4 regions of the Pseudoalteromonas nigrifaciens genome follow, and region 4 is predicted to be linked to each of the others. Evidence: predicted binding sites of a transcription regulator. Region 4 holds the regulator's gene; each other region holds the start of a gene.
What was found. Region 4 encodes sigma-54, which starts transcription at its own class of promoters, with help from an activator protein. Its sites were predicted from a motif close to GTTGGCACGNNNNTNGNNT; they were not measured.
Positions count from the first base shown of each region.

Region 1: fliE (flagellar hook-basal body complex protein FliE) is a predicted target of sigma-54. The motif match lies at 2,948-2,966, and genes of this name have one in related genera.
Region 2: flgJ (flagellar assembly peptidoglycan hydrolase FlgJ) is a predicted target of sigma-54. The motif match lies at 4,337-4,355, and genes of this name have one in related genera.
Region 3: PNIG_RS03345 (EF-hand domain-containing protein) is a predicted target of sigma-54. The motif match lies at 3,854-3,872, and genes of this name have one in related genera.

Region 1 is NZ_CP011036.1:884,483-892,096, forward strand. It holds gene PNIG_RS04160 (DNA-3-methyladenine glycosylase I) at 1-132, opposite strand, end outside; gene PNIG_RS04165 (sensor histidine kinase) at 279-1,391, shown strand; gene PNIG_RS04170 (sigma-54-dependent transcriptional regulator) at 1,388-2,848, shown strand; gene fliE (flagellar hook-basal body complex protein FliE) at 3,007-3,339, shown strand; gene fliF (flagellar basal-body MS-ring/collar protein FliF) at 3,361-5,076, shown strand; gene fliG (flagellar motor switch protein FliG) at 5,069-6,109, shown strand; gene fliH (flagellar assembly protein FliH) at 6,113-6,928, shown strand; gene fliI (flagellar protein export ATPase FliI) at 6,947-7,614, shown strand, end outside.
Region 2 is NZ_CP011036.1:865,682-873,295, forward strand. It holds gene flgE (flagellar hook protein FlgE) at 1-665, shown strand, start outside; gene PNIG_RS04090 (flagellar basal body rod protein FlgF) at 905-1,648, shown strand; gene flgG (flagellar basal-body rod protein FlgG) at 1,670-2,458, shown strand; gene flgH (flagellar basal body L-ring protein FlgH) at 2,475-3,158, shown strand; gene PNIG_RS04105 (flagellar basal body P-ring protein FlgI) at 3,171-4,265, shown strand; gene flgJ (flagellar assembly peptidoglycan hydrolase FlgJ) at 4,393-5,388, shown strand; gene flgK (flagellar hook-associated protein FlgK) at 5,390-7,402, shown strand; gene flgL (flagellar hook-associated protein FlgL) at 7,405-7,614, shown strand, end outside.
Region 3 is NZ_CP011036.1:707,416-715,029, forward strand. It holds gene PNIG_RS03315 (YgjV family protein) at 1-91, shown strand, start outside; gene PNIG_RS03320 (FlgO family outer membrane protein) at 115-783, opposite strand; gene PNIG_RS03325 (amidohydrolase) at 897-2,570, opposite strand; gene PNIG_RS03330 (EF-hand domain-containing protein) at 2,694-2,930, opposite strand; gene PNIG_RS03335 (EF-hand domain-containing protein) at 2,938-3,174, opposite strand; gene PNIG_RS03340 (hypothetical protein) at 3,330-3,557, opposite strand; gene PNIG_RS03345 (EF-hand domain-containing protein) at 3,585-3,818, opposite strand; gene PNIG_RS03350 (HAMP domain-containing sensor histidine kinase) at 4,129-5,586, shown strand; gene PNIG_RS03355 (hypothetical protein) at 5,588-6,130, shown strand; gene PNIG_RS03360 (sigma 54-interacting transcriptional regulator) at 6,133-7,482, shown strand; gene PNIG_RS03365 (DUF1543 domain-containing protein) at 7,507-7,614, shown strand, end outside.
Region 4 is NZ_CP011036.1:2,967,894-2,975,507, forward strand. It holds gene PNIG_RS14080 (calcium/sodium antiporter) at 116-1,084, shown strand; gene PNIG_RS14085 (KpsF/GutQ family sugar-phosphate isomerase) at 1,094-2,065, shown strand; gene kdsC (3-deoxy-manno-octulosonate-8-phosphatase KdsC) at 2,066-2,617, shown strand; gene lptC (LPS export ABC transporter periplasmic protein LptC) at 2,614-3,171, shown strand; gene lptA (lipopolysaccharide transport periplasmic protein LptA) at 3,161-3,706, shown strand; gene lptB (LPS export ABC transporter ATP-binding protein) at 3,703-4,428, shown strand; gene PNIG_RS14110 (RNA polymerase factor sigma-54) at 4,498-5,991, shown strand; gene hpf (ribosome hibernation promoting factor) at 6,018-6,305, shown strand; gene ptsN (PTS IIA-like nitrogen regulatory protein PtsN) at 6,310-6,762, shown strand; gene rapZ (RNase adapter RapZ) at 6,784-7,614, shown strand, end outside.

The DNA of each region.
Region 1 (7,614 bases), 1.4 Mb from region 4:
CGCCGACTCCAGCGTTAAAAATTCAAACAGTTTTTTATCGTCATACACAGGCACTCCCCATTCGTTATCGTGGTATGCAACGTAGTCGGGTTTGCTGGTGTCGAGCCATGAGCAACGGGTTTGCTTGGTCATTATAGTTCCTTAGTTGCGGTGCTTTTATTTGCGCGTCATTTTAATGTCGCGCATTTTTACTGTGTAACTCAATGATATACATGGTAATAAAAGGTGGTATAAATTGTGCATTTGAAACTGTATCTGCATCAATTAGAGATTTGATTATGGCACTTGCTAGTGTGTTAAAACCACAGTTTATTTCTGCAAATCAGTATAACCCATGTTTACTTCAAGAGGAGTATATAGGGGAGTTAAGTGATCTGCGTAAACAGGCTAGTTGGCTTTCGCATTTAGTAGATACTATGCCCGCAGGAGTAATTGTGCTTGATGGTAAAGGCATGATAGCGAAAGCGAATCAAATTGCGATTGATATGCTTGGCGAGCCGCTTGAAGGCGAAAAGTGGTTTAGTGTTATTCAGCGCTCTTTTCGGCCTCAGCAAGATGATGGCCACGAAGTGTCTTTAAAAGACGGGCGCTTAATAAAACTTGATATTACTGCACTTGCCCCAGAGCCTGGGCAACTTATTTTAATGACAGACTTGAGTGAAACCCGCCGCTTACAAAAGCGGGTTGCACATATGCAGCGTTTAAGTGCGCTGGGTAAAATGGTGGCATCTTTGGCGCACCAAGTACGTACGCCGCTGTCGGCGGCTATGCTTTATGCTGCTAATTTAGGTTCAAAACGCTTACCCGAAGCGTCGCGCGATAACTTTCAAACTAAATTAATGTCGCGCTTAAAAGATTTAGAAAACCAAGTAAACGACATGCTGCTATTTGCCAAAAGTGGCGATCAGCATGTGGTTGAGCAGGTGTCTATGCAGCAATTATTAAGCGAAGTAAAAACCGGTGCAGATGCCATGGTAACGCTTAATAACAGTGAGCTTGATGTAAGCTTACCTGAGCCCGACATTGCGATTTTAGGGAATAAAACCGCGCTTGCCAGTGCGATTCAAAACCTGATTCATAACAGTATTCAAATTATAGGCGCAGGGGCACAAGTGCAAGTAAGTGCAATGCGCGATTTGCAAACCCCAGATTTTGTACGCATTAGCGTGAGTGATAATGGCCCAGGTGTTGACCTACAGCAGGTAGATAAACTGTTTGAACCATTTTTTACCACTAGCAGCCAAGGCACAGGCTTAGGGTTGGCGGTTGTTAGCTCTGTTGCTAATGCGCACCAAGGGCGTATTGAGGTGACTAATAATGTACATGGCGGCGCTTGTTTTAACCTGTTATTGCCAATTAGCGCAGCATCTAAATTAGAGGAATCGTTATGAGTAATACTATTTTAGTTGTAGAGGACGACGCAGGGCTTCGCGAAGCATTAATAGATACCCTAGAAATGTCGGGTATTGAATGCGTTGCTGCCGATAGTGCAGAGCAGGCGATGTTACTACTTAAAAAAGAATCCTTTTCGTTAGTGGTGAGCGATGTGCAAATGGGCACTATGAGCGGCCTAGATTTACTGCGCAGTATTAAATTAAATTACCCCGATTTACCGGTATTAATGATGACCGCTTACGCAACTATTGACGATGCGGTAGAGGCAATGCGCTTAGGCGCGATTGATTATATGGCCAAACCATTTGCACCCGAGGTGCTATTAAATATGGTGAGCCGCTATTTGCCCGAAAAACCCAAAGAAACCGACGGCCCTATTGTTGCCGACCCAACGAGTATTCAATTGCTGGAGCTTGCAAGCAGGGTAGCTAAATCAGACGCCAGTGTTATGGTGCTGGGGCCAAGTGGCTCGGGCAAAGAAGTATTAGCGCGGTTTATTCATGATAAATCAGCGCGTGCTGCAAAGCCCTTTGTGGCTATTAACTGTGCGGCGATTCCTGAAAACATGCTAGAAGCAACATTATTTGGCTACGAAAAAGGCGCGTTTACTGGCGCGATTCAGGCATGCCCAGGTAAGTTTGAGCAAGCACAGGGCGGTACAATTTTACTTGATGAAATTACCGAAATGGATTTAGGCTTACAAGTTAAACTACTGCGTGTATTACAAGAGCGTGAAGTTGAACGCTTAGGTAGCCGTAAAACGATTACGCTGGATGTACGCATACTCGCAACCAGTAACCGCGATTTAAAACAAGCGGTAGCGAATAATCAGTTTAGGGAAGATTTATATTATCGCCTTAACGTTTTTCCGCTAATGTGGCGGCCATTGTGCGAGCGCCCTGGCGATATAATTGTGTTGGCGAAGCACTTAATTGAACGCCATTTAATAAAAGCTAAGCAGCCGCTGGCTATTTTAGATAAGCAAGCTGAGCAAAAGCTCCTTAGCCATACATGGCCAGGTAATGTGCGTGAGCTTGATAACGTAATTCAGCGTGCGCTTATACTGCGCAGTGACAACAGCATAAGTGAGCAAGCTATTTTTATTGAAAACTTAGCCCCAAGTAACTTTGTAGTAGAGCCAGCAATTAGTGAAAGTGCGTTAACTAGCGCCTATTACGATAGTAAAACAACAGCCATTATTAATGACGAAAAGTCGGGTGATGAAAAGCTTGATGAGCAAACACCGAATGAGCAAAAATCAGATTTACTCGCTCAAGATACAGGCAGTTATAAAGATGAGCTTAAAGATAAAGAGCATCGAATTATTTTAGAAACACTTGCGCGTTGCCAAGGCAAGCGTAAAGACGTAGCCGAAACTTTGGGTATTAGCCCGCGAACTTTACGTTATAAACTAGCGCAAATGCGCGACTTAGGTATTTCACTTCCTGCATAACCTACAAAAAAGCCCTAAATTCAACATCTTGAATTTAGGGCTGTCAAAACTCTGACTAAGTAAATAAACTCTAACACACTGTATTTAAAGGGTTAATTAAGTGGCACGCTTTGTGCATTCTTAACCTTAAGAGTTAACTGCATTGTTAGAGACAAATAATGAAAATTCAAAATAGCGCTGTATTTCAAGAAATGCAATCTATGGCCTTAGAAGCGGGCCGTAATAATCAAATTAATAAATTGCCTACACAAGCTCAGCCTACGTCTTCAGCACAATTTGGTGATATGCTCAGCAATGCGCTCAATACTGTGCATGAGTTACAGCAAGACACAGGTCAAAAAGTAAAAGCGGTTGAAATGGGCGACAGAAGTGTATCGCTTGCTGAGGCGATGATTGCTTCGCAGAAATCTTCTGTTGCATTTGAGGCGACCGTACAAGTTCGTAATAAACTTGTTGAAGCCTATAAAGAAATCATGAATATGCCTGTTTAATTTAGGTAGTGGAGAATAATTGTGGCGCAATCTAATCAATCTACAGATCTTGCACTTGCTGATGGCGGTATTGAGCATGGTGATAGTGACGATCAACAAGAACAAAAGTCGGGCTATTTAAGTGCGCTAAGCGGTGTTGATGTATTGCGTCAAGTTACCCTTATTATTGCATTAACTATTTGTTTGGCGATTGCCATTTTTGTGATTATTTGGGCACGTCAGCCAGATATGCGCCCGTTAGGTAAAATGCCTACCGAGGAGCTAATTCAAACACTTGATTTTTTAGATGCGCAAAAAATAGATTATCAACTAGATGGCAATGTAGTGTCGGTTGATGAAAGCGAATACCAAAATATAAAATTACTAATGACTCGCGAAGGCTTGGATCAAGGTCCTACTTCTGGTTCAGACATAATAATGCAAGACATGGGCTTTGGTGTAAGCCAGCGCTTAGAGCGCGAGCGCCTAAAGCATGGCCGAGAGCAACAACTTGCCCGCACTATAGAAGAGCTAAATAACATCACTCGCGCCAAGGTGCTGTTAGCTATTCCAAAAGAAAACGTATTTGCCCGCAGAGAGAAAAAACCATCAGCAACTGTGGTGCTTACGCTTAAACGCGGACGCTCGCTTAACAGCGAAGAAGTAGACTCTGTGGTGGATATGATAGCCTCAGCAGTGCAAGGGCTTGAGCCTGCACGCGTAACGGTTACCGATCAAAATGGCCGTTTATTAAATTCGGGCTCACAAAGCTCACTTTCTGCGCGTTCTCGTAAAGAGTACGACCTAGAGCGTAAGCGCGAGCAAGAATACCTAGAAAAAATTGATAGCATTTTAATCCCTATTGTTGGTTTGAGTAATTACACTGCGCAAGTTGATTTGAGCATGGACTTTAGCTCATTAGAAGAAACGCAAAAACGTTATAACCCAGACCTACCAGCGGTAAGAAGCGAAACCACGTTTGAGGAAAACAACATAGGCGGCTTAGCTGTGGGTATTCCTGGCGCGTTAAGTAATCAGCCTCCGGTAAATTCAGATATTCCAGAAGTGGCAGGCCAAGGCGGCGCAGGAAGTGCTACTTCACCGAGCCGCACGCATAAAGAAGCCACGCGTAACTATGAGCTCGATACTACTATTTCGCATAAGCGCCAACAAAGCGGCACGATTCGCAGAATTAGCGTGTCGGTGGCAGTTGATTATTTGCCAACAGTGGGCGAAAACGGTGAAACCACCATGACCCCTCGCTCGGTTGAGGCACTGTCAAATATTCGACGTTTATTACAAGGTGGTGTTGGCTTTGATATACAGCGCGGCGATGCCCTAGAAGTAGTAACAGTTCCCTTTGTACGAGAAGCCGTAGATATGAGTTTTGAAGTACCTTTATGGGAACAAGACTGGTTTATGAAAATAGTACGCTTAGTACTGGCTGCATTGGTTATTATTGTGTTGATTATGGCTGTAGTTAAACCTATGCTAAAACGCTTAATTTACCCGGACAGCACGCTTGATGAGTACGATGAAGATGCACTTAGCTCAGGGGTTGATATTGGCGATAATAGCTTAGATATGCTAAATAAAGACTTTGATTCTGCTTCAGTTGGCTTCTCAAGCGATGGTACACTGCAGCTACCCGATTTACATGGTGACGAAGACTTACTTAAAGCCGTACGTGCCCTTGTAGCTAATGAACCAGAACTATCATCACAAGTAGTGAAAGCGTGGTTAACCGAAGATGACTGATCAAAACCAAAAACAACTCCCAGCAGCTTTCGATGTTGATAAGCTAGATGGCGTAGATAAAGCGGCCATACTGCTATTAAGTTTATCTGAAGAAGATGCAGCGCAAATACTCAAACACTTAGAGCCCAAACAGGTGCAAAAAGTGGGTATGGCGATGGCCGGTTTGCAGGATCTATCGCAAGCTAAAATAAGCGCAGTACATAATTTATTTATAGAGCAAATTCAAAGTTTTAGTACAATTGGTTTTCAATCAGAAGACTTTATTAAAAAAGCGCTTACTGCTGCATTAGGTGAAGATAAAGCCGCCAGCTTAATTGACCAAATAGTAATGGGATCGGGCGCTAAAGGGCTAGATTCGTTAAAGTGGATGGACTCGAAGCAAGTAGCTAACATTATTCGTAATGAGCATCCGCAAATTCAAACCATTGTATTATCTTATTTAGAGCCTGAGCAATCTGCCGAAATACTGGCGCAGTTTCCTGATAAAGTGCGCCTGGATTTAACCATGCGTATTGCTAACCTTGAAGAAGTGCAGCCAGCTGCCTTGCAAGAGCTTAACGAAATTATGGAAAAACAGTTTGCAGGCCAAGCGGGTGCGCAAGCTGCGAAAATGGGTGGCTTAAAAGCGGCTGCCGATATTATGAACTACCTAGATACCAACGTAGAAGGGCAGTTAATGGACTCTATTCGTGAGCATGACGAAGAAATGTCGCAACAAATTCAAGATCTTATGTTTGTGTTTGAAAACTTAATGGACGTAGACGACCGTGGTATTCAAGCAATTTTACGCGAAGTACAACAAGACGTACTAATGAAAGCGATTAAAGGCACAGACGATGCGCTTAAAGAAAAAATACTCGGTAATATGTCTAAACGTGCTGCCGAAATGCTTGCCGATGACTTAGAGGCAATGGCGCCGGTGCGTATTAGTGAAGTAGAAGCAGCGCAAAAAGAAATACTCTCTACGGCGCGTCGATTGTCTGACTCGGGCGAAATACAGCTTGGCGGCGGCGGCGGCGAGGAGTTTTTATAAACCATGACTAAATCGTCAATGCACAAAGGGCGTCCACTGCACGCAGATGAAGCCGATGAACTATTAAAGCACTGGGATGTTCCTGATGTAGCACCCGATGAAAAAAGCTTTGGTAATCGCTCTACTGCCTTTGGTACACCGCTTGCTGAGTTGTATCGAAAAGAAATGGCTGAAGAGTCGCTAATTGAAGAGCCGCAAGAACCTGAGTTACCTGCGCTTACTATGGCCGAACTTGAGCGCATTAGACAAGATGCGTTTGAAGAAGGTGTAAAACAAGGACACGAGCAAGGTTACATAGACGGTTTTGATAAAGGCGTTACCGAAGGTAAAGAAGCTGGCTACAAAGAAGGCTTAGAGCTGGGAAAAACCCAAGGCCAAGAAGATGTAAAACCACTAATAGAAGAGCAGTTAACTGGCCTACGTAGTATTTTAGAGGGGTTAACCGCGCCGCTAAGTAAAGTAGATGAGCAAGCTGAAAAACAATTAGTGCAATTAGCCGTTATGCTTGCAGAGGCCATTATTTATCAAGAAGTAAAAACCTCTCCTGATGTTATTTTACACACCCTTAAACACAGTATTGATGCGCTTAATACCGAGCAAGAAAAAGTACGCATTCATTTACACCCCGAAGATTTAGAGCTAATAAAGCAAAGTTATGGCGAGCAAACAGTGACAGATAATAACTGGCAGTTGATTGCAGAGCCAACGTTAGAGCGAGGCGGCTGCGAAGTTAAAACGGCGCAATCATCGCTTGATATGACACTTAAAACGCGTGTCAAAGAAACATTGGATAGTTTTTTGCATAGCAGTAGTATCTAACTATTTTATTGGTCTGTTATGTCTGCTTTAGATGTTTCATTAAGCGAACGCTTATCTCAATACAAACAGCATATTAAACCGCCAACACTTGCTGTAGCGGGTATTTTAACGCGAGTAGTTGGCCTTACCCTTGAGGCTAAAGGCTTACGTGCGCCTGTAGGTAGCCAATGTAAAATAGAAACTATGAACGGCTTTGTTGATGCCGAAATAGTTGGTTTTAACGACCAAACCTTATATTTAATGCCAAACGATCATATATCGGGGGTGCTCCCTGGTGCTCGGGTGATCCCCCAACTTAACGACACAGGTTTACCTGTAGGCATGAGTTTGCTGGGCCGCGTAGTTGATGGCTTAGGTCGTCCTCTTGATGGTTTAGGTAAAATTAATGCCGAGCACTATCTTAAGTTTGCCCAAAAACCGATAAACCCTCTTTCAAGACGACCCATAAGCCAGCCTATGGATGTAGGTGTGCGTGCTATAAATTCAGTAATAACAGTAGGACAAGGCCAGCGAATGGGCTTGTTTGCAGGCTCGGGTGTAGGTAAGTCGGTACTGCTTGGTATGATGACTCGTGGTAGTGAAGCCGATGTTATTGTGGTGGGGCTGGTGGGCGAGCGTGGCCGCGAAGTAAAAGAATTTATTGAAGAAATACTTGGTGTTGAGGGGCGTAAACGCTCGGTGGTTGT
Region 2 (7,614 bases), 1.4 Mb from region 4:
CCTTTGGTGCCAATGGGGTTGAGCAAACAGTAGCTCCGTACACTCCTATGACTACTTTTCAGTTTGACTCAAGTGGCTTACCGCAAAGTACAGACGGCACGCCAAACGTAAGTAACACTTTTAATCCATTGTCTATTGCAGCTGGTGGCGGTGGTACAGCGGGGCTTTCTGATTTATTAACCAATGGCGCTACCTTCCCAGCGCCTGTTGAAATTAACTGGCGTGATGAAACCGGTACAGCTAATAAAATACCTACTCAATACGCAAGTCGCTTTGAAGTAAAAGCACTTGAGCAAGACGGTGCAACGGTTGGCCGTTTAGCGGGTATTGATATTGGCGCCGACGGTAAAGTTGTGGCTTCGTACAGTAATGGCGACTCAACATTTTTAGGCCAAGTGGCTATGGTGCGTTTTTCAAACTCGCAAGGTTTACAACAAGTGGGCAGCACAGGTTGGAAAGCGAGTATAGCGTCAGGCGAGCCTATTGCTGGTGAACCAGGCTCTGGCACATTAGGTAATATCAACTCATCAGCGCTTGAGCAGTCAAACGTAAACTTAACTAACGAACTAGTTGATTTGATTAGCGCACAGCGTAATTTCCAAGCAAACTCGCGAGCGCTGGAAGTTAACTCAACAATTCAGCAAAGTATTCTGCAAATTAGATAAAGCACAATTTATTAATTTGAATATTCAAGGCTGCTTAATTGCAGCCTTTTTTGTTTATAAGATCAGGTTTGAGGCGTCAGGTATCAACCTAGAACCTAGCCCCTAGAACCTCATCCCTATAATTTCTGCAGCTACCGGCGGTATACCACATTGCTTGGCGGTGCAGTTTTACTGCTGTATTTAACAATGGCGCATATATTGCATTTGTTCTTACAGAGATTTTTAAGTGAGTCGATGTTATGGATAAAATGGTCTACATTGCCGCGTCTGGCGCTAAGCAAAGCTTAATGGGGCTTGCCCTTAAAGCCAATAATTTGGCGAACGCAAACACTACAGGTTTTAAAGCCGACTTTGCCCAAGCTCGATCTATGCAAGCGTTTGGTGAAGGTTTGCCATCGCGGGTGTTTTCTATGGAAGAGCGCCCAGGTTCAAACATGACATCGGGTGGCATACAGCAAACCGGTCGCGAGCTCGACATTGCCATGAGCGATAACGCCTGGCTGAGTGTACAAGACGCCTCCGGCAACGAAGCTTATACAAAAGTAGGTACGCTTAATATTACCGCCGAAGGCATGTTAGTTACCAGCGGTGGTCGTCAAGTAATTGGCGAAGGCGGCCCTATTATTTTGCCAGTCCCGATTGAAAAAATAGAATTTAGTAAAGACGGTGCCATACAAGTACGCCCACAAGGCGCGCCGGCTAACTTTTTAGAAGAGGTTGATCGTTTAAAAGTGGTTGAGGCAAATAACTCAACACTTGAAAAAGGTAACGATGGTTTATTTAGACCAAAACCAAATCAAACGGTTGAAACCTCAGCTAACGTACAAGTGATAAGCGGCGCATTAGAAATGTCGAACGTTAATCCGGTACACGAAATGGTCGATATGATCAGCCATCAACGCCAATTTGAATTACAAGTAAAGCTAATGAAAACAGCAGAAGAAATAGATCAATCGCAAGATCAGCTGTTGCGCATAGTTTAACTTTAAAATGAGGACACGATTATGAATCCAGCATTGTGGATCAGTAAAACTGGGCTTGACGCCCAACAAACCGACATTTCGGTTATTTCAAATAACTTAGCCAACGCCAGTACGGTTGGTTATAAAAAAAGCCGCGCCGTTTTTGAAGATTTACTTTACCAAAACATTAATCAGCCAGGCGGTCGCTCATCGCAAGATACCGAAATGCCATCAGGTTTAATGCTAGGTGCTGGTGCTAAAGTGGTAGCTAACCAAAAAAACTTTTCGCAAGGTAATATGCTAACTACTGAAAATTCACTAGATTGGATGATTTCTGGTTCAGGCTTTTTTGAAGTATTGCAGCCAGATGGCAATATTGCTTATTCGCGCAACGGACAATTTACCACCGATGGCGACGGGCGAGTTGTAACCTCGGGTGCCGGTTATGTAGTTCAACCTGAAATGAACGTACCCGACGACGCGCAATCAATAACTGTATCGCAAGACGGTGAAGTGTCTGTACGTGTTGCAGGGCAGGCCGATAACGTGGTTATTGGACAAATTACCATTAGTGACTTTATTAATCCGTCGGGCCTTGAGCCTATAGGGCAAAACCTTTACACCGAAACTGCGGTAAGTGGCGCGCCGGTGCAGGGTAACCCTGGGGTTGATGGGCTAGGCACTATTATTCAAGGCTCACTAGAAACGTCAAACGTAAACGTAACCGAAGAGTTGGTAAACCTAATAGAAACCCAACGTGTTTACGAAATGAACTCAAAAGTAATTTCGGCAGTTGATGAAATGATGAGCTACATCAATCAGCAATTATAATATTTTAGAGGTTATTATGCGCAATATTATATTATTTGCAGCGGGTACTTTATTGTTAAGTGGCTGTGTGTCTACACAAAATAGTGATGTAGTACAAGACGATCCTTACTACGCACCCATGTACCCAGAACCCAATGTTGAACCGGCAGTTGCTAATGGCTCACTGTTTAATACGTATTTATCGAACGACTTATACGCTGATAAAAAAGCACTGCGTACCGGCGATATAATTACGGTTAAATTGCAAGAATCTACGCAAGCCTCTAAAGCGGCAAAAACAGAAACTGATAAACAGTCAGACGCAAAACTCGACCCCGTTATTGGTTTAGGCGGATTACCGGTAAATATTGGCGGCGACAGCATTCAATTTGGTATTGGCAGCGACGCGTCATTTAAAGGCGACTCAAAATCAAATCAGTCAAATAGTTTAGCCGGTGATATATCGGTAAATGTAATGCGTGTTTTACCTAATGGTAACTTAGTTATTCGCGGCGAAAAATGGCTAACGTTAAACTCAGGCGAAGAATTTATTCGTTTAGAGGGATTAGTAAGGCCAGAAGATGTAACTGCAGACAATACCGTACAGTCAAATAGAATTGCTAATGCACGAATTCAATATTCGGGCAAAGGGCAAACTCAAGAAGCACAAAGTGCCGGTTGGCTAACACGCTTTTTTAGTAGCTCACTTTTTCCTTTTTAGAGGACATTCATTATGAATGTATTTAAAGTTTTTTGTTTAATGGTGTTACTTGGCTGGCAACTTCCTGCCATGGCCGAGCGCATTAAAGATGTGTCTATGGTTGAGGGCGTACGCTCAAACCAATTAGTAGGCTATGGCCTAGTTGTTGGCTTACCTGGTACGGGCGAGCAAAGCCGATTTACCGAGCAAAGCTTTAAAGGCATGTTAAACAGCTTTGGCATTACGTTACCAGCAAGCTTAAAACCAAAAATTAAAAACGTGGCTGCGGTTGCAGTGCATGCAGAGCTACCGCCTTTTAGAAAGCCCGGGCAAACTATAGATATTACCGTATCATCTATTGGTAGTGCAGGTAGTTTACGCGGTGGTACTTTACTACAAACCTTTTTAAAAGGGGTCGACGGCAACGTATACGCTATTGGCCAAGGTAGTTTAATTGTAGGTGGTTTAGGCGCAGAGGGGCTTGATGGCAGTAAAGTCGTTATAAACACGCCAACAGTGGGGCGCATTCCAAATGGCGCAACCGTTGAGCGCGCAGTTAAAAGCCCATTTATGCAAAACGACTATATTACTTTTAACTTAAATCGCCCAGACTTTACTACCGCTAAGCGATTAGAAAAAACCATAAACGATTTAGTTGGCCCAAATAGCGCCCAAGCACTCGATGCAGCGTCTATTAGAGTTATTGCCCCAAGAGACGCCTCGCAGCGCGTGTCTTATTTATCAACGCTCGAAAACCTAGAGTTTACCCCAGCAGATACAGCGGCAAAAATTATCGTTAACTCGCGTACCGGTACTATTGTTATTGGTAAAAACGTAAAGCTACAACCTGCGGCTATTACCCATGGTGGCTTAACAGTAACTATTGCGGAGCAACAAAACGTATCGCAACCTAATGCTTTTAGTGATGGCGATACCGTTGTTACCCAGCAAAGTATTATAGATATAAAACAAGACGACTCACGGGCATTTGTATTTAACCCCGGAGTGAGCCTAGATGACCTAGTACGCGCTATAAACGAAGTAGGCGCCGCGCCTGGCGATTTAATGGCAATACTAGAAGCCCTAAAAGAAGCTGGCGCAATAAACGGCCAGCTAGTTGTAATTTAAAACAACGTAATGCTATCGGTGGTCAGTTTTAAAAGCTGGTAACCGATGGCATTTTGCTTAACACCTTCCCCTCTGGCTCAATTTTTGCATTGCTTTATACATTATTCATTATTGTGTCAAAAAGCTGATGGAAACAAATCATCTCGATAAGCAAAACTTTTTTGATTTAGGTAACTTAAACGCTTTGCGTAAAGATGCCCTAAACAGTGGCGACGCGTCTAGTGATGCCTCAAAAGCGGCTCTCAAAAAAGCAGCGGCACAATTTGAAGCCATATTTACGCAAATGTTGCTTAAAAGCATGCGCAAAGCCAGCGAAGCCTTCGAAGACAAAGAAAGCCCATTAAATTCAAGTAGCGTAAAGTTTTTTGAAGAAATGCACGATCAGCAACTTTCATCAGAGCTCTCGTCTAATGGTTCATTAGGGCTTGCCGACTTAATAGTGCAGCAACTTTCTCCTACGGCAAAAAATTACACCCCAGCTTCAGTACTCAGAACCAGTAACGATCTTTTAAGCGATCAGCGTGCTGGCATAGAGTTGCCGCAGCAACAGCGTAAAAAAGCCGTAACCGAGCCTGTAGATAAAAGCGCTATGAATACCGAAAAGCCAGAAGTAGCTAAGCCAAACTTTGAAACGGCCGAAGAGTTTGTAAGTTCAGTATGGGAACACGCTAAAACTGCAGCGCAAAAAATTGGTTTAAATCCTGCGGTAATGGTTGCACAAGCGGCACTTGAAACCGGTTGGGGTAAGCATATTATTAATAAAAGCGACGGTAACAGCTCAAATAACTTATTTAACATTAAGTCAGATAAAAGCTGGCAGGGTGAAAAAGCTAACAAAGTAACCTTAGAGTTTGAACAAGGCGCTGCAGTTAAAAAACAAGCCAGTTTTAGGGCTTACGACTCAATAAAAGACAGCGTGAACGACTTTGTTGATTTTTTAACTCAAAATCCACGCTATCAACAAGCATTACAAAATACCGCCAAACCGGCAGTGTTTTTAGACTCATTACAACAAGCCGGTTATGCAACAGACCCAAATTATGCGGATAAAATAAAGCGCGTACTTAACAGTAGCGAGCTTAAAAATATTGCAACAAACGTGATCCGCCAAGGAGTAAAGTAACATGTCGTTTAATTTATTAAACATTGCTAATTCAGGAATAAGAGCAAACACTGATCTGTTGCAAACAACCAGTAAAAATATTACTAATGTAAATACTGACGGCTATGTGCGCGAGCGTACAGAGCATGGCACCATGATCGGCAATCAAGTTGGCAAAGGTAATACTTACAGATTGCTTAATGAATTTGCACAAAAACAATTAAACCGAGACACCTCAAATAAAACGTTTTTTGATCAGTTTGTAAGTGAAGCAAACCGGGTCGATACGTTATTTTCGCAAGAAGCGAATAGCTTATCGACCGGTATTAACTCGCTATTTAATAACGTGCAAGAAGCGCTTAATCAGCCATCGTCAACGGTTGCACGTTCGTTAGTAATGACTAACGCCGACAGCTTAATAAGCCAAATGGATAGGTTGTCGGGAATAGTGCTGGATCAAAAAAATGTTGTAAATGAGCAGCTCGAAATATTCTCCGATGAAGCCAACACCTTAATTCAAAAAATAGGATCGTTAAACCAACAAATTGCTGGTGTTAATGGTACTAACAACGCATCTGCTGCAAGCGGCACATATAACGAGCGCGATAAAGCGATTCGCGATTTATCAGAGTTAATCGACATTGAAACGCTTGACGGCCCTAATGGTGAAAAGCTCGTTTTTATGGGCAGCGGTGAAGCGGTTGTAATGCAAAACGGCTCGTTTAACTTGTTTTCGATGCGCGGCGACCCCGATCCAAATTTTAAAGAACTGCGCTTAGATGTAAATGGCGGCAAAGCTGTGCCGCTTGAAGTTGATGCCAGTAAATTAAAAGGCAAAATAGGTGGTTTACTTGCCTTCAGAGACGATATTTTAGTACCTGCACAAAATCAAATAGGCCAAATGGGTTTAGCGTTGGCTGATGCATTTAATCAGCAAAATCACTTGGGAATGGATGCTAACGGTAAATTGGGTGGCGATATATTCAATATACCTACGGCAAAAGGGTTTGCCTATCAAGCTAATACCGGCGGTGCGGGTGTTAGTGCAACAGTAGAGCCCGGCAAAGGCAGTAATTTACCTGCCAGTGATTTTATTGTGACTTATACCGCAAATCCAAACGAAGTGAGTATTCAGCCAGTAGATAATAAAGGCGAGCCATTAGGCGCCGCTACAACAGCAACATTTGTAGGCGGTGAAATTAACTCGGCAAATAACCCAGGTGTTGATTTATTTGGTTTGCAGTTAACTATGGCTGGTGCAGGTAATGAAGGCGATAAATTTCAAATTAAGCTCAATTCAGAAGCCGCAGCAAATATTACCCTCGCCACTGGGCGCGGTGAAGACCTAGCGTTAGCATCGCCAATACGCACCGCCGATTACATAAATAACACCGGTAGCGGCGCTATTTCTGCTGGCAGTGTGAGTAGTGTTACCGCTGGTGGCTTTACAACTACCACTCCTCCTGCACTCGCTAATGGAGATATAACCATTGTTAAAGCAGCGGGTACAAATGATTACTTAATTAGCGATGGAAACGGCGCTAATGTGCCAATTACTATTGCACCACCAGGCAAAAATGTTTTGGCTGGCCTTGGTGCTCCTTATGACGGTTATGGTTTTGACTTTGATATTGAAGGCTCGCCAGCCACAGGCGATAGCTTTACGTTAGAGTTTAACAAAGGCGGCTTTGACGATAACCGCAATGGCTTAAAGTTAGCCGAGTTACAAAACGGTGACTTGGTGCGCCAAAATGTTGTTTCAAGCTCAGATGCCGATAACCATAAAACGTTTAACCAAGCGTATGCCGGATTAGTAACCGACATTGGCGTGGTAACAGGCCAAGCTAAAACAAACGGCGCAGCATTCGACGCACTCGCACAGCAGTCAGAGGCATGGTACGAGTCGTTATCTGGGGTAAACCTTGACGAAGAAGCGGCCAATTTACTGCGCTTTCAACAATCTTATGCGGCTTCAGCTCAGGTGCTTTCTGCTGCACGTTCTATTTTTGACACTTTACTTAGTGCCACGAGGTAATTATGCGTTTATCAAATAACTTAATGTATCAAAACAGCATTAATAAAATATTACAAAATCAAAATGGCGTAGCAAACGCACAAGAGCGAGTAAATACTAGGCAAAAGTATTTATCTACCTCAGAAGCGCCTGCCGACATATCGCAAGCTATGCTGTATACCAATAAAATACAAAGCAATGAGCAATATACAAAAAATATTAACCAGCTCAAT
Region 3 (7,614 bases), 1.3 Mb from region 4:
TGCCTTTACTAACGGCTTACTCGCGTTTGTAAACGCGTATCATATTTTTAAATTATACCGTAATAAACAGCCAGAGCCTAAAAAGGATTAGCCTAAGCTAATCCTTTTTGGTTTTTATAAGATTGCGTCAAGCGCTATGCCGTCAACGCGGCGAGTGGGATATAACGACTCAACCACAAAACTAGGCACAAATCCTTTAGCCGAAGACACCACTACCTTTGACTTAGCGCCAATAATACGTGCGTTTACAATAACACCGCGATTGGTATAAGTAAGTGTGCCAGTCAAAGTGTATTCAATATGCGGGTAGCCTTTAATTTCTCGACCATTACGACTAAATGAAAAGTCGCCATTTGGGGTTACATGTACAGTTCCTGTGTGTTTGTAATCTACAACAGATAATCCAAACTCTTGTAGTTCAGTAATAAAGCTCTCAGCTAAATGGTTACCAAAAATATTAGTTGTTTGTAGGTTATCATCTAAATTTACAAAAGAAGTAATGGCAATAGGGGTATTACTATTTATGTAATTCATATTTTCAATTAGCTTCATGGCTAATTGTTCGGTGTAATTACTAAGTAATTTACTGCTATTTATTGGGCGGTAATTTTTTTCTGGAAACTGCCAGTTACTCACGCGAGGCGAGTCATTTTGAACGTGCCTTTTGTTATGAGAATAGTCATTATGAGGAGCGTGACCATTGTAAACAGGGTGACTAGAACAAGCTGAAAGTGAAAGGGTAAAAAGTGCCGATAAAGTAAGAGATATTTTTTTAGATAACATGTTTTCTTCCTGAAACATAAGAGAATTTTTAAATACCCCACTTTATCGACACACTTTTTGATTACTTTAATTAAATTTTATCATTAATTTGTTATTTTCAGTTTGTATTCAGTTTATTGCGCAGTCACAGCCTCTTTTTCGTAACGAAGTTTGCCTGCAATCCATGTTTGTAATACGTTTATTTTATATAGTTCATCAACCGGGGCTTTAAAATAATCTTTATCTATTAAAATAAAGTCGGCCCACTTTCCTTGCTCTAAACTACCCACTTTAAACTCTTGATGCGCTGCATAAGCGCCGCCTAGGGTAAAAGCACGCAGTGCGTCTTCACGGCTTAATACTTCGCTAGCGCGCCAGCCCTGGGTTGGTTGTTGGTTGTGATCCATACGAGTAATTGTTGCATACAAGCCATCAAAAGGATTTGCCAATTCTATTGGGTAGTCAGATCCTGCTGCAATCACTGACCCTTGTTTTAAAAAGGTTTGCCATGCATAAGCACCCGCTAATTGCTTTTCGCTTAAGCGTTGCTCTGCCATGTGCATATCAGAGGTGGCATGCACTGGTTGCATTGAAGGAATAATTTTTAATGTTTTAAAGCGCTTAATATCATCAAGCGTTACTATTTGTGCATGCTCCATACGGTTACGTAGTAAAATTCCGCCGGTTGCTTTAAATACATTTTTATAAGCATCTAATACAACGTGGTTAGCTTTGTCGCCAATTGCATGGGTGTTGGCACTAAAACCGCTTTTAAAACTAAGCGTAAATAACTCTTCTAGTTTTTGCTGGGTTTCGAGCATTAAGCCATGGTGGTTTTTTCTATCGGCATAATCCTCAATTAGCGCCGCGCCACGCGAACCTAATGCGCCATCAGCATAAACCTTAACGCTGCGAATAGACATAAAGTCGTTGGCATCTTGGTATCGACCTGCTTTTAACATGGTTTTTAAATCAGGACTCGCGCCACTGAGCATTGCCACAATACGCAGTGGTAAATTGCCTAGTTCACCGCGTTCTTTGTATAATTCCCAAGTGGTTTTATCTATACCCGCATCATGGGTTGAGGTAATCCCTAAACTTAATAAATGATTACCGGCAGCATCTAAAGAGTCACTAAGAGTTTGTTTTGATGGTTTTGGCATAAATTGTTTAATTAACGATTCTGCTTTATCTACAAATATACCAGTAGGATTGCCAAATTCGTCTTTAATAATTTCGCCGCCTTCTGGCGATTGGGTGTTTGCAGTAATGCCCGCAAGCTCTAGGGCTTTGCTATTTACCCAAATAGCGTGGCCATCAATTCTCGATAGTACAATAGGGCGATCGCTCACTACTTTATCTAAATCGGCAGCGGTAGGAAACTGCTTTTTTTGCCACAGCTCTTGATTCCAGCCACGGCCAATAATCCAACCTTGTTTGTTATTTGCAAATACCTTGAGTTTATTAGTAACTTCATCAATAGAAAGCGCACCGCGTAAATCTAATTGTGACAGGTTATTGCCTAAACCAATAATGTGACCGTGTGCGTCAATTAAACCCGGTAATAGCGTATTGCCATGAGCGTCAATAAGCTTGGCATCTGGAAAGCTATTTTTCAGCGTATCGCCGCCAAGTTTAACTACTTTACCGTTTTTTATAACTAAAGTAGAAAACTGCTGCACTTCACCTTTGTACAAAGGTGTGTAGCCGTTGGCGTTGTAAATAACTTTAGTTTGCGCAACCGCAAGGCTTGAGCCTGCGCAAAGGCAAGCGAGTAGCAAAGGTTTGATTATTTTTTTGAGTGGCATAGTGAGCTTATTTTTATTGTTAATGGCTTTAACATAACAAACTCACTTTTATAATACCAACCACTTGAGGTGGTTGGATTGTTATTTGTGCAGAGTAAGCCAGTTAATTTATTGGTAAATTAATTACTGACTTGCATAAAGTGTAAATTCGCTTAAAGAAAGGTGGCCGTCTTTGTCTTTATCGTAACTTGCAAAACGAGACCATAGGGCAGGGTCACTGGCTGTTTCTGCTCGGCTTAATAAGCCGTTTTGGTTACGATCAAATTTTTCAAATTGCTTGGCAATGTTATTGCTGCTGGCAAAGCTTGGTGTGCTACAAATACTAAGCGCAACGAGCGCTATATAGCTTATATTTTTCATAAATTACTCAGTAGAGGTTATTCGTAAGATAATTTTTAAATTCAACCAATGAAATTTTATTATCTTGGTTTTTATCCCATTTGCTAAAGTTGTTTAGTAAGTGCGGTTGAGCCTCAAGCTCATGGTGAATTAAATAGCCGCTTTGATCTGTATCAAGGTGATCAAAACGTTGCTTTACATCAAGTGCTAATGAATTAAAGCTTAGTAATAATAAGCAACTAACTAAACAAGCGCGTATCTTCATGGTGCTCCTTCGCAAAGCTCATTTTAATGTCATTCGTAATAAAATAAAGTACTTGCCATAATTTAACGCCCAACATTAAATCCATTTACACACTCCCTCAGGGGTTATAGCAAATACTTTTAGTTAATTTTACAAGATTAAACTTGAATTTAAACTTAAGGCTTAAACGCCTCAAACTCTTTTTTAGAGATCATTTCATCGTTATTTACATCTAAATCAGAAAACTGTTTCATTACTTCTTTATCTTTTTTGGCTTCGGTAATAGATATTTTTCCATCCATATTTTTATCTAAAAAAGCAAAACGAGCATTAAACGATGAAGCCAGGGCAGTAGCACTAATAACTAAAAACAGTAACGAAAATGCGGCTATAAGCTGTTTCATAAAAAACTCCTTTGGTTACTAGGTTAGTTACTTAATAAACTGTTTAAACTCATCTAGCGACAACTGACCATTTTGATCAGTATCTATTTGTGAAAAGTTTTCATGAAGTACAGCGTCCTCACCAGCTTCAGCTTCGCTGAGAGTACCGTTACTGTCTTTATCAAGTTCATTAAAAGTAGCTTGTACATCCATTGCCAGCGCGTTAGCGCTCAAAAAGCCTAGCGCAACGATTGGCATAATAATTAAAAAGCGATTACTCATGGTCATTTCCTTATAAGATAAACTTAGATTAACTATTACAAAAACGATGCCAATTATTTTTATCTTTTAAATTCAGTTGCTTATGGTTTTTGGTGTTATAGGTTAAGCAAGTTTTACAGGTATCTGTGTGTTTTTTGCAACGAAATTTGGCTTATAAATAAAGAAGCAATACAAATCAAAGAGTTGAGTTGTTGCTGTTTGGCAACAGGCGGCTTTACAGTACGAATAACAGATATATAAATTGATTCAGCTAGTGTATAACTTAAACGCTTAATAATAGGCTGTTTAAAGTTACTAAAGGATGGATGCAATGCCAGCAGCGATGGCTGAAAAATACAAAGCAATACTTAATTGGCGCCCTAATTTAATTAGCCAGTTTGTAATGAGTATGCTGCTGTCGTTATTACCCTTATCGTTAGTGGTTATTGTATTTTTAAATGCGCTTAATAAGCAGTTAGCTGTAACTCAGCAAATTGTTAGTAATAACTACCAAGTAACTAAATCGTTTAATATTTTAAAACAAGAACTCAATAGTTTAGAGCGCGCTACTCGGCAAAATTGGGTACTAAAAAGTGAGTCACTCGATACGCTCATAGTTGATAAGTGGCAAGCATCGCTACAAAGTATTGAAGATCTTACACGTATAGCGCCCAGTAAAAGTCACACCGCACAATGGCAGCGTTTAACGAATACTCTGCAACTAGCACACACTCAACTTGTTGAACAAAAACAACAGCAGGTAGCCTTGTTTTTACCTATTAGCGATTTACTCGCCGAACTTACCTTATGGTTACGCGATAAAAGCGAAACCCAAATTACTAATAATCAAAAAGAAATAGCGCAGTTACAAACTTCATTTATTAACTGGCTGGTGGCGCTAATTCCGCTAACACTCTTAGTAGGAGGCGGTTTTTTGTGGCGTATAAGTGGCCGCTTAAAAAGCTTGACTAAAATTATTGGTAAATTAGGGCAAGGTGACTGGCAACAAAAAATAGCCGTGCAAGGCTCAGCAGAGCTAGTTGAATTAGGTAATAAATTACAATGGGTGCAAGCTCAGTTACATATACTTGAGCAGCAAAAAGACACCTTTTTACGCCACGTTACCCACGAACTTAAAACACCTCTAGCCTCAATGGTCGAGGGCACCGACTTGCTCAGCGATGAAATAGTTGGCCCTATAACTAAAGAGCAACGCGCTGTACTTGAGCTTATTAGCCAGTCTATGGTGCGCCTTCGTACTATGATTGACAGCCTACTTAGTTATAACGCGATTCGTACTAGTAAAGACAGCGTAAGTGAGGTTGAGTTTAATCATTTAATTAATAAAATTAATAGTCATTTTGAGCACCGCCTAACAGCCCGAGAGCAAATCCTTATTTGGCATAACAACTTACCTAATAAGGCGCTTGCGTTACCTGGGGAGTTAATTGAAATGATTTTAGTGCAATTAATTTCTAATGGCTTAAAGTTTTCACAACACGGGCAGGCAGTATCTATAGCGTTAACCTTTGAGCACAGTAAGCTAAAAATGGCGATAAGCGACGAGGGATGCGGAATTAAAGAGCACGAAAAAGCACATGTTTTTAGCGCATTTTATCAAGGTAAGCATAGCAAAAATGTTACGCTACAAGGCAGTGGCTTAGGCTTAACTATTGTTAAAGAGTCAGTAGAGCAATTAAACGGACAATTATTAATAGAGCAAAATGAACCCCAAGGTTGTCGATTTTTAATTACGCTTCCCATAATAACAAATCAAGGAGTTAACTAGCATGACCTCGCGTTTAATGGCTATTTTATGTGTGTGTGGCAGTGCCATCATTTTATCGGGGTGCAAAACTAATAACCCCCAACAGCAAGTGGTTGATAGCCCTGTGGCGCAAACTCAAACTAAAGTAACGAGCGATAAAAACAGCCAGCCAAGCCCAAAGCCTCGGCCTAAAAGCGATCCTATGTATCCCCCTGCGGAGCAAGTAATAGCCTGGCATGCTAATAAATGTGGTGGTTTTAAGTTAACCCCAGATAACAAAGATTTTGTTGGCGAAAAAGAACTAAAAAACTTTTTTCAATTTATGTGTTTAAACACTAGTAGCGATCCTAATACGGTAATGAGTAAGTTACTTAAACTTGACCAAGCTTACTATTGGCCAGACGATATAAAACAGTATTTATGGCTACAAAAACAACAAGTAACACTACAAATAAATGCTAAAAAAGAGCAGCAAGCACTTAATAATAAAATGCAACAAACGCTCTCGTCATTAGCAACCATAGAGCAGCAACTGTTATTACGCGAAGAAACTAAGGAGCAGTAGTTATGCCAGCAATAAAACCGCAAGGTGCAAAAGTATTATTAGTGGATGACGATGCCAGCTTATTAAAATTGCTCGCTATTCGTATCGAATCAAAAGGCTACGAGGTTACCACCTGCGAGAGCGGCCTAATTGCGTTACAAATATTAAAAAGCCAAGTGTTCGATGCCGTAGTAACCGACCTGCGCATGGACGAAATGGATGGCATGGCACTGCACCGCCAATTGCAAAGCCGCTATCCGGCATTGCCCGTTATTATGATGACAGCGCATGGCTCTATTCCTGATGCGGTAGAGGCTACCAAACAAGGCATTTTTGCATTTATTACCAAACCAATAGATAAAGACGAGTTATTCGACAGCTTAGCAAAAGCGATAGAAATACACGGCGTAAATGCCGATGAAATAATACCCACTAGCAATATAGTTACCCGTAGCGGCGCTATGCTACATTTGCTAGAGCAAGTTAAACTGCTAGGGCCAACGCAAGTTAACGTATTAATATCGGGAGCCAGTGGTACGGGTAAAGAGTTATTAGCTCAAGCTATTCATCAGCATAGCCATGTAAGTAAAGGCCCATTTGTAGCGATAAACTGCGGCGCAGTACCGGGTGAACTGCTAGAGTCAGAATTATTTGGTCATAAAAAAGGTTCGTTTACTGGGGCAATAAAAGATCACCAAGGACTGTTTCAACAAGCTGAGGGAGGCACCTTATTTTTAGATGAAATAGGTGATATGCCGCTTAATTTACAAGTTAAGTTACTGCGCGTATTGCAAGAAAAAACCATACGTCCAGTCGGCTTTCAAGAAGAAATAGCCATAGATGTTCGCATTGTATCGGCAACTCATAAAAACCTCCCCGAAGCGATTATAAATCAGCAGTTTAGGGAGGATTTATACTACCGCTTAAACGTGGTTAATTTAAAACTCCCTCCTTTGTGCGAGCGTCGCGAAGATATAAGTCTACTTGCACAATACTTTAGCGCCAGTATTGCAAAGCGAATGAAGCAAAGCGAAAAACACTTTGCCAACGACGCCATGCACGCACTCGTGCGTTACGACTGGCCAGGTAATATTCGCCAACTTCAAAACGTGGTAGAGCAAGTTGTAGCACTTACCCCAAGCGAAGTTATTTCAGAGCATTTAGTGCTAAGTGCATTAAATAGCAACGAAAAAAATGTAGAGCCATTGTCGCTAAACGACGCTAAAAAAGAATTTGAACGCGACTACGTAATAAACACCCTTAAAATGGCTGGTGGAAATGTCGCCGAAGGCGCAAAACTAGCTAAACGTAACCGTTCAGATTTTTATAAACTGATTAAAAAGCACAATATAGATGTTGATAATTTAGCTTAAATAACCAATTTATAGGAACTAAACATGCAGTTATTTATGGTGTATTTAGGTGGGCGAATTCAGGGCTGTCATATAGAAATGCACGACATTCGTTTTGTAGTTGGGCAAAACATTGAGCAAACCTATACTAAA
Region 4 (7,614 bases):
AATATTTATAAAATAAGTGATTAACCGCTCTCTTCGCCACTGTTTTATTTATACTTTCAGATTGGCTTTTGTTACTATTCGCGCAATATGTATTTTCAATAACTGGTTCAATACAATGGTTACCTCATTTGTTATTTTAATTTTTGGTCTTGCTGGCCTAGTTTGGAGCGCTGACAAGTTCGTTTATGGCGCCGCAGCACTGGCGAAAAACTTTGGTGTGCCTACTTTAATTGTAGGGTTAACCGTTGTTGCAATGGGTTCATCAGCGCCTGAAATGATGGTTTCGGCTTCTGCCGCTTTAGCCGGTAAAACCGATACTGCCATAGGCAATGCCGTTGGCTCAAACATAACCAATATTTTATTAGTACTGGGTATTACCGCTTTATTGCGCCCGTTGTCTGTTTCATCAAGCACCTTAAAACGTGAAATACCTTTGGTATTAATTATTTCGTTAGCTACTTGGTATATTTTTTCAGATAACTATTTTTCATACCCAGAAGCAATTGCCCTACTTATTGGTTTTGTTGTATTTATTTTTGGACTTATTATTATCTCCCTAAGAGCTAAAAATAATAACGATCCATTTGTAAACGAAGCCTGCGATGAAGTACCCGATAACGTTCCCACTAAAAAGGCAGTTTTTTGGCTCATTGTGGGCTTGATATTACTTCCTGTTAGTTCTCACTTTTTAGTTGGCTCAGCTGTCGATATTGCAAAATTCTTTGGCTTAAGTGACTTGGTAATTGGCTTAACTATTATTGCTATTGGCACCAGTTTACCAGAACTGGCAGCGTCTGTTGCAGGTGTGCTTAAAAATGAAGATGACCTAGCACTGGGTAATATTGTGGGCTCAAATATTTTTAATATTTTAGCCGTGTTACCACTTGCCGGTATTATCAATCCATCGATAATCGACCCTTCTATTGCTAATCGTGATGTACTGATTATGATTGCAGCAACCTTGGCACTTATTGTTATGTCATTGAACTTTAGAGGCGCTCAGCGTATCAATAGAGTAGAAGGTGGTTTACTGCTAAGCGCATTTTTGATTTACCAAGGTTACATCTTTAGTCAAATAGGGTAAGAGTTGTCTATGACCAAGCTAAGTTTTATCGAGCAAGGGCTACGTGTTCTTGATATCGAGCGCCAAGCACTTTTTGATATAAAACAATATGTAGATGATAATTTTCATCAGGCATGTCAGCTTATGTATGACTGCAGCGGCCGTATTATAATTATTGGTATGGGTAAGTCTGGGCATATTGGCCATAAAATTGCGGCAACTTTAGCAAGCACTGGTAGCCCTGCTTTTTTTGTGCACCCAGGCGAAGCCAGCCACGGCGATTTGGGCATGATCACTAAAAACGATGTCGTTATGCTTATTTCTAACTCAGGCGAAACCAGTGAAGTACTTAATATTATTCCAGTGTTAAAACGCCTTGGTGCAAAAATTATTTCCATGACAGGAAATACACAATCAACCATGGCCACACTTGCTAACGTGCATGTATGCATTAAAGTAGAAAAAGAAGCCTGCTCATTAGGCTTAGCACCAACAGCCAGTACCACGGCAACACTCGCTATGGGCGATGCAATGGCGGTAGCACTGTTAGAAGCACGCGGATTTACTGCCGATGACTTTGCACTATCGCATCCCGGTGGCAGTTTAGGGAAGCGATTACTGCTCACCTTAAAAGATGTTATGCACAGCGGTGTAAATACGCCTATTATAACTACTTCGCAAACTATTAAAGATGCGCTGATTGAAATGACAGCTAAAGGCTTAGGTATGACCGCCATAGTTGACGATAATCAGCAACTCGCTGGGTTATTTACCGATGGTGATTTACGCCGTATTTTAGAGCAACGCGTTGATATTCATACCACGTCAATAGATGCAGTAATGACTAAATCGTGTACCACGGCAACCCAAGATATGCTTGCTGCGCAAGCGCTTAATATCATGGAACATAAACGCATTAATGGCTTAATTATTATTAATGAGCATAATCAGCCTATTGGGGCACTCAATATGCAAGACCTACTTAAAGCAGGAGTATTATAAATGCAATTTGAAGAACTCTATCAAGCGCTAAGTGATGACGCTAAAGCGCGCGCAAAAAAAGTAAAACTACTTATATGCGACATTGATGGCGTATTTTCTGATGGCCGAATTTATCTTGGCAACCAAGGTGAAGAGCTAAAAGCATTTAATACAAAAGATGGCTTTGGTATTAAAGCACTTATTAACAGCGGCTTTGAAGTAGCGGTTATTACCGGCAGGCACTCGCAAATAGTACAACAACGTATGACCAGCTTAACCGTGCAGCATATTTATCAAGGTCAAGAAAACAAGCTTATTGCCTACCAAGAACTTAAAAACAAGCTTAATTTGAGCGATGAGCAAATTGCTTATATTGGTGATGACGGCCCAGATATGCCTGTTATGGAGTTAGTTGGCTTTGCAGTCGCAGTAAACGACGCGCACCCACTAATTAAACGCTTAGCACATTACACTACGCAAATGCCGGGTGGTTTTGGTGCAGTAAGAGAGCTAACCGACTTACTTATGCTTGAAAACAATAAACCATTAACTAGCCAAGGCACCAGTTCATGAATATAGCGCGCATAGTCTTAAGCGTTTTATTCATCACCTGTATGGTTTGGCTTTGGTACCCTTATTTTACTCAGGTAAATACGGTTGCTAAAGCCGACTCAGAAGTAATAGCTAAACCCGATTACACCGCCATTGAGCTAAAACAAACAGCTTTTGACGAAAACGGTGAAATTAGCCATAAAGTAACTGCGGTTAAAACGGAGCTTTACGAGCAGCTAGGATTTACCTTATTCGAAAAACCTACTTTCATATTGTACGACGACAGACAAAAAACGTGGCGTATCAATGCTGATGAAGCAACACTTTACGATGAAAGACAATTAATTTTAGAGGGTAATGTAACTGCCCAAAACTTAATTGATGGCGCAATGATAGACAAAATTACCGCCGACAATATTCAAGTAGATATAATGCTACTCACTATGCGCAGCGAACAGCCCGTTATTATAACTGGACCGAATTTAAAGATCACCGGTAAAGGCCTTGAAGCCAATTTAACAACCGAGGTGATAAAACTAATTAACCATACGCGAACACTATATTATGACCAATAACCTTGCAAAAATACTTATTATTCCATCGCTTATACTTGTATTTAATAGTAATGCGGCAGAGCAAAGTACTTCCCCATTAGCTAATCAAATTTCTATTAGTGCTGACCGCCAAGAAGGCCAACTAAAAGAAAACGTTGGTATTTTTGAGAAAAACGTCGAGATAATTCACGGTAATCGTCGTATCACCGCCGATCGTTTAGAAGTACATAAGCGCGACGAACTTGGCGATAATAAACAACTATTAATTGCCACGGGCAGCCCTGCATATTTTGAAGAAAAGCAAGCAGATGGCACTGTCATGAGCGCCAGCGCTAACGAAGTACGTTACGATGTAGCGAAACGTTTTTTAACCCTGGTAGGAGATGCAAACATTTCTCAAGCTGGGCAAAAAATTACGGCTAAAAGCATCACTTATGATATAGAGCAACAGCTTATAAGTGCTGAAAAAGATGAAAACTCAACTGATCGGGTACACACTATTTTAGTGCCTGTAGACGTAAAAAAAGAACAAAAACTCAATAAAGGTCAGCCATGAGTACATTAAAAGCAGAGCTATTAGCAAAAAGCTATAAAGGCCGTGAAGTTGTTAAAAATGTAGGACTTGAAGTAAAAGCTGGTAGCATTGTTGGTTTACTTGGCCCAAATGGCGCAGGTAAAACCACTACCTTTTACATGATTGTAGGCTTAGTACCTAGCGACAAAGGTAAAATATTAATTGATGATAACGATATTACCTTACTTCCTATGCACAGCCGTGCTCGTTTAGGTATTGGTTATTTACCACAAGAATCTTCTATTTTTAGAAAGCTCACTGTGTATCAAAATTTAATGGCTATTTTAGAAACGCGTAAGCAACTAAATAAACAAGCCAGGGAAGAAACCCTAAATAGTTTATTGGACGAATTTAGCCTGCAACATATTCGCGACAGCTTAGGTATGGCGCTATCTGGTGGTGAACGTCGCCGCGTAGAAATAGCACGTGCTTTAGCTGCAGATCCTAAATTTATATTGCTTGATGAGCCCTTTGCTGGCGTGGATCCTATTTCAGTACTCGATATTAAAAAAATTATAGAACACCTTAAAAATCGTGGTATTGGCGTACTAATTACCGACCACAATGTAAGGGAAACCCTTGATGTTTGTGAAAAAGCCTACATTGTTTCTCATGGGGAGCTAATTGCATCTGGTACTCCTGAATTTGTATTAAACGATAAAACAGTACGTGATGTTTATTTAGGCGAGCAGTTCAAACTGTAATATTTATGTTATTACTATAAGCATCTGCTAAGATTAATCATATCAATTTATAAGGATTGTTAGAGATAAATGAGGCAATCATTACAGCTGCGCATGGGCCAGCAACTTACAATGACTCCGCAACTGCAACAGGCTATTCGCTTATTGCAGCTTAGTACCTTGGATCTCCAGCAAGAAATACAAGAAGCACTTGATAGCAACCCATTACTTGAAGTTGATGAACAAGATTACACGGAAGAATCAGCAGGTAAAAACGAGCAAAAAGCAGATGACATTACTGTTAGCGCCTCTGCTGACGACACCCCAAGCGAGTATGAGCAAGATAGCGGTGAAGCACTAAATAAAGACACCATAAGCGACGACATGGCCATGGATGTATCATGGGATGAATATATGAGCGCAGCGCCTGCCTCTTCATCAGGGCCAATGCCTGAAGATGAATCTATTTATCAAGGTGCATCAACCGAAACCCTGCATGAATACTTAATGTGGCAATTACAGCTCACCCCTTTTAGCCCTACCGACGAAGCTATTGCCATAGCTATCGTTGAAGCCGTAGATGACTCTGGTATTTTAACCCTCAGTTGCGAAGACCTTTTAGCAAGCTTTAACCAAGAAACTGACGACGAACACGAAGTAGAACTAGATGAAATAGAAGCAGTGCTAAAGCGCATTCAATTATTTGATCCTGTTGGTATTGCAGCTCGCAGCTTGCAAGAATGCTTATGCATTCAATTAAATCAATTTGATAAAGACACCCCTTATATTAACGAAACAAAAATGGTGTTAACTGATCATATCGATTTACTCGCTGCTCGCGACTATCGTACGTTAATGAAAAAAACTAAGCTCAAAGAAGAAGAGCTTAAAGAAATAATGACACTTATTCATACGCTTAATCCTAAGCCTGCGGATACTATTGTCAGAGAAGAGTCTGAATACGTTATACCTGACGTGTCTGTTAAAAAAATAAAAGGCCGTTGGGTGGTAGAGCTAAACCCAGATAGCATGCCAAAAATACGTGTTAACAGCCAATATGCGGCTATGTCTCGTACAGTAAAATCCAGCGGTGACAGCCAATTTATTCGCTCGCACTTACAAGAAGCTAAATGGTTTATTAAAAGCCTAGAAAGTAGAAACGAAACACTCCTGAAAGTAACTAATTGTATTGTTAAGCAGCAACAAGCGTTTTTTGAACATGGCCCAGAAGCCATGAAACCTATGGTATTAAACGATGTTGCCGAAATAGTTGAAATGCACGAGTCGACTATTTCACGGGTCACTACGCAAAAATATATGCACACTCCACGTGGCATTTTTGAGCTTAAGTACTTTTTTTCAAGCCATGTAAGCACCGAAAATGGTGGCGAATGTTCATCAACTGCCATACGTGCCCTGATTAAAAAGTTGATAGCTGCAGAAAACTTAGCCAAACCATTGAGTGATAGCAAGATTGCAGATATATTGGCTGAGCAAGGAATTAAAGTAGCTAGACGGACAATTGCAAAATATCGCGAATCTCTGGCTATTCCCCCGTCAAATCAACGTAAAAGCTTGATTTAAGACGTACAACAAAGAGGAAAATGCTGATGCAACTAAACTTAACTGGTCGTCATGTAGACATTACAGACTCATTAAGAGACTATGTAAATAATAAATTTGCAAAGCTGCAAAGACACTCAGATCACATAACTAATGTGCATGTTATTCTCGATGTAGAAAAATTAAGTCAAAAAGCTGAAGCAACAATTTTTGTAAGTGGCGCTGAGCTATTTGCATCGACCGAACACCAAGATATGTACGCTGCCATTGACTCGTTGATTGACAAACTCGATCGTCAAGTAATTAAACACAAAGAGAAGTTTGCTCGACACTAACACTATGAAATTAAGCTCACTTATATGCCAGGACTGCAGCAAAGCTGTGGTCCTTTTTAATAGTAAAAAAAGAATTTTAGAATTCATCAGTGAACTCGCGCATAAAAAAATGCCGTATTTACCTCAGCAAGATATTCTCACTGCTTTATTGGCAAGAGAAAAGCTAGGTAGTACCGGTATTGGCCGAGGAATAGCAATTCCACATGGCCGTATGAGCGGGGCACAAGAGCCTCTTGCCTTAATTTTAATAAGCGAAACCGCTATTAATTTTGATGCAATTGATAATCGTCCAGTTGATATTTTTGTTGCGCTTATAGTGCCCGATGGCGATAACCAGCAGCACTTGAAAACACTAGCCACAATAGCTGATAAACTAAACGATAAAGAGTTTTGTAAGCAATTGCGTGCGGCAAAGTCTGATGAAGCGTTATACCAAGTTATTTTGGATCAATCCTAGTTACTAATAAAGGGGTGGTAAATGGAATTAATTATTATAAGTGGCCGATCAGGTTCTGGTAAGTCAGTTGCTTTACGTGTTGTAGAAGATTTAGGTTACTATTGTGTAGATAATATTCCGGTAAATTTGCTGCCTTCATTAGTGCGCAGTGTCTCTGATAACTACGATAAAATAGCCGTTAGTATAGACGTGCGTAACCTGCCTAAAGATCAGCAGCAGTTTAACGATATTCTTGAGTACTTGCCCGACTTTGCTAAACCAACGTTATTTTATTTAGATAGCGACGATCAAACGTTAATCCGCCGTTATTCAGAAACACGTCGCTTGCACCCGCTTTCGATTGATTCGCTACCGCTAGATTTAGCAATAAAAAAGGAAAAAGAATTACTCGATGTACTCGTAACGCGGGCTGATCATGTCATTGATACAACCGATTTAAGTGTGCATCAACTTGCTGAATCTATGCGTGAAACCATACTCGGTAAAAAAGACAAACAGCTTATCATTACCTTTGAGTCGTTTGGCTTTAAGCATGGTATTCCCAAAGGTGCTGATTATGTTTTTGATGCGCGTTTTTTACCAAACCCACACTGGGAACCGGAGCTCAAGCCTTTAACTGGATTAGATCAACCAGTAAAAGATTATTTAGCTAGTCATAGTATTGTGCAAAAATTCACTTGGCAAATTCAAACCTTTGTACAAACGTGGTTACCACACCTAGAGCGTAATAATCGCAGTTATTTAACCATTGCTATTGGTTGTACTGGTGGTCAGCACCGCTCAGTTTATTTAGCGCAAACAATTGGTGAAAGCTTTGCTATGTCTCACCCTAATGTAAAAATTCGCCATCGC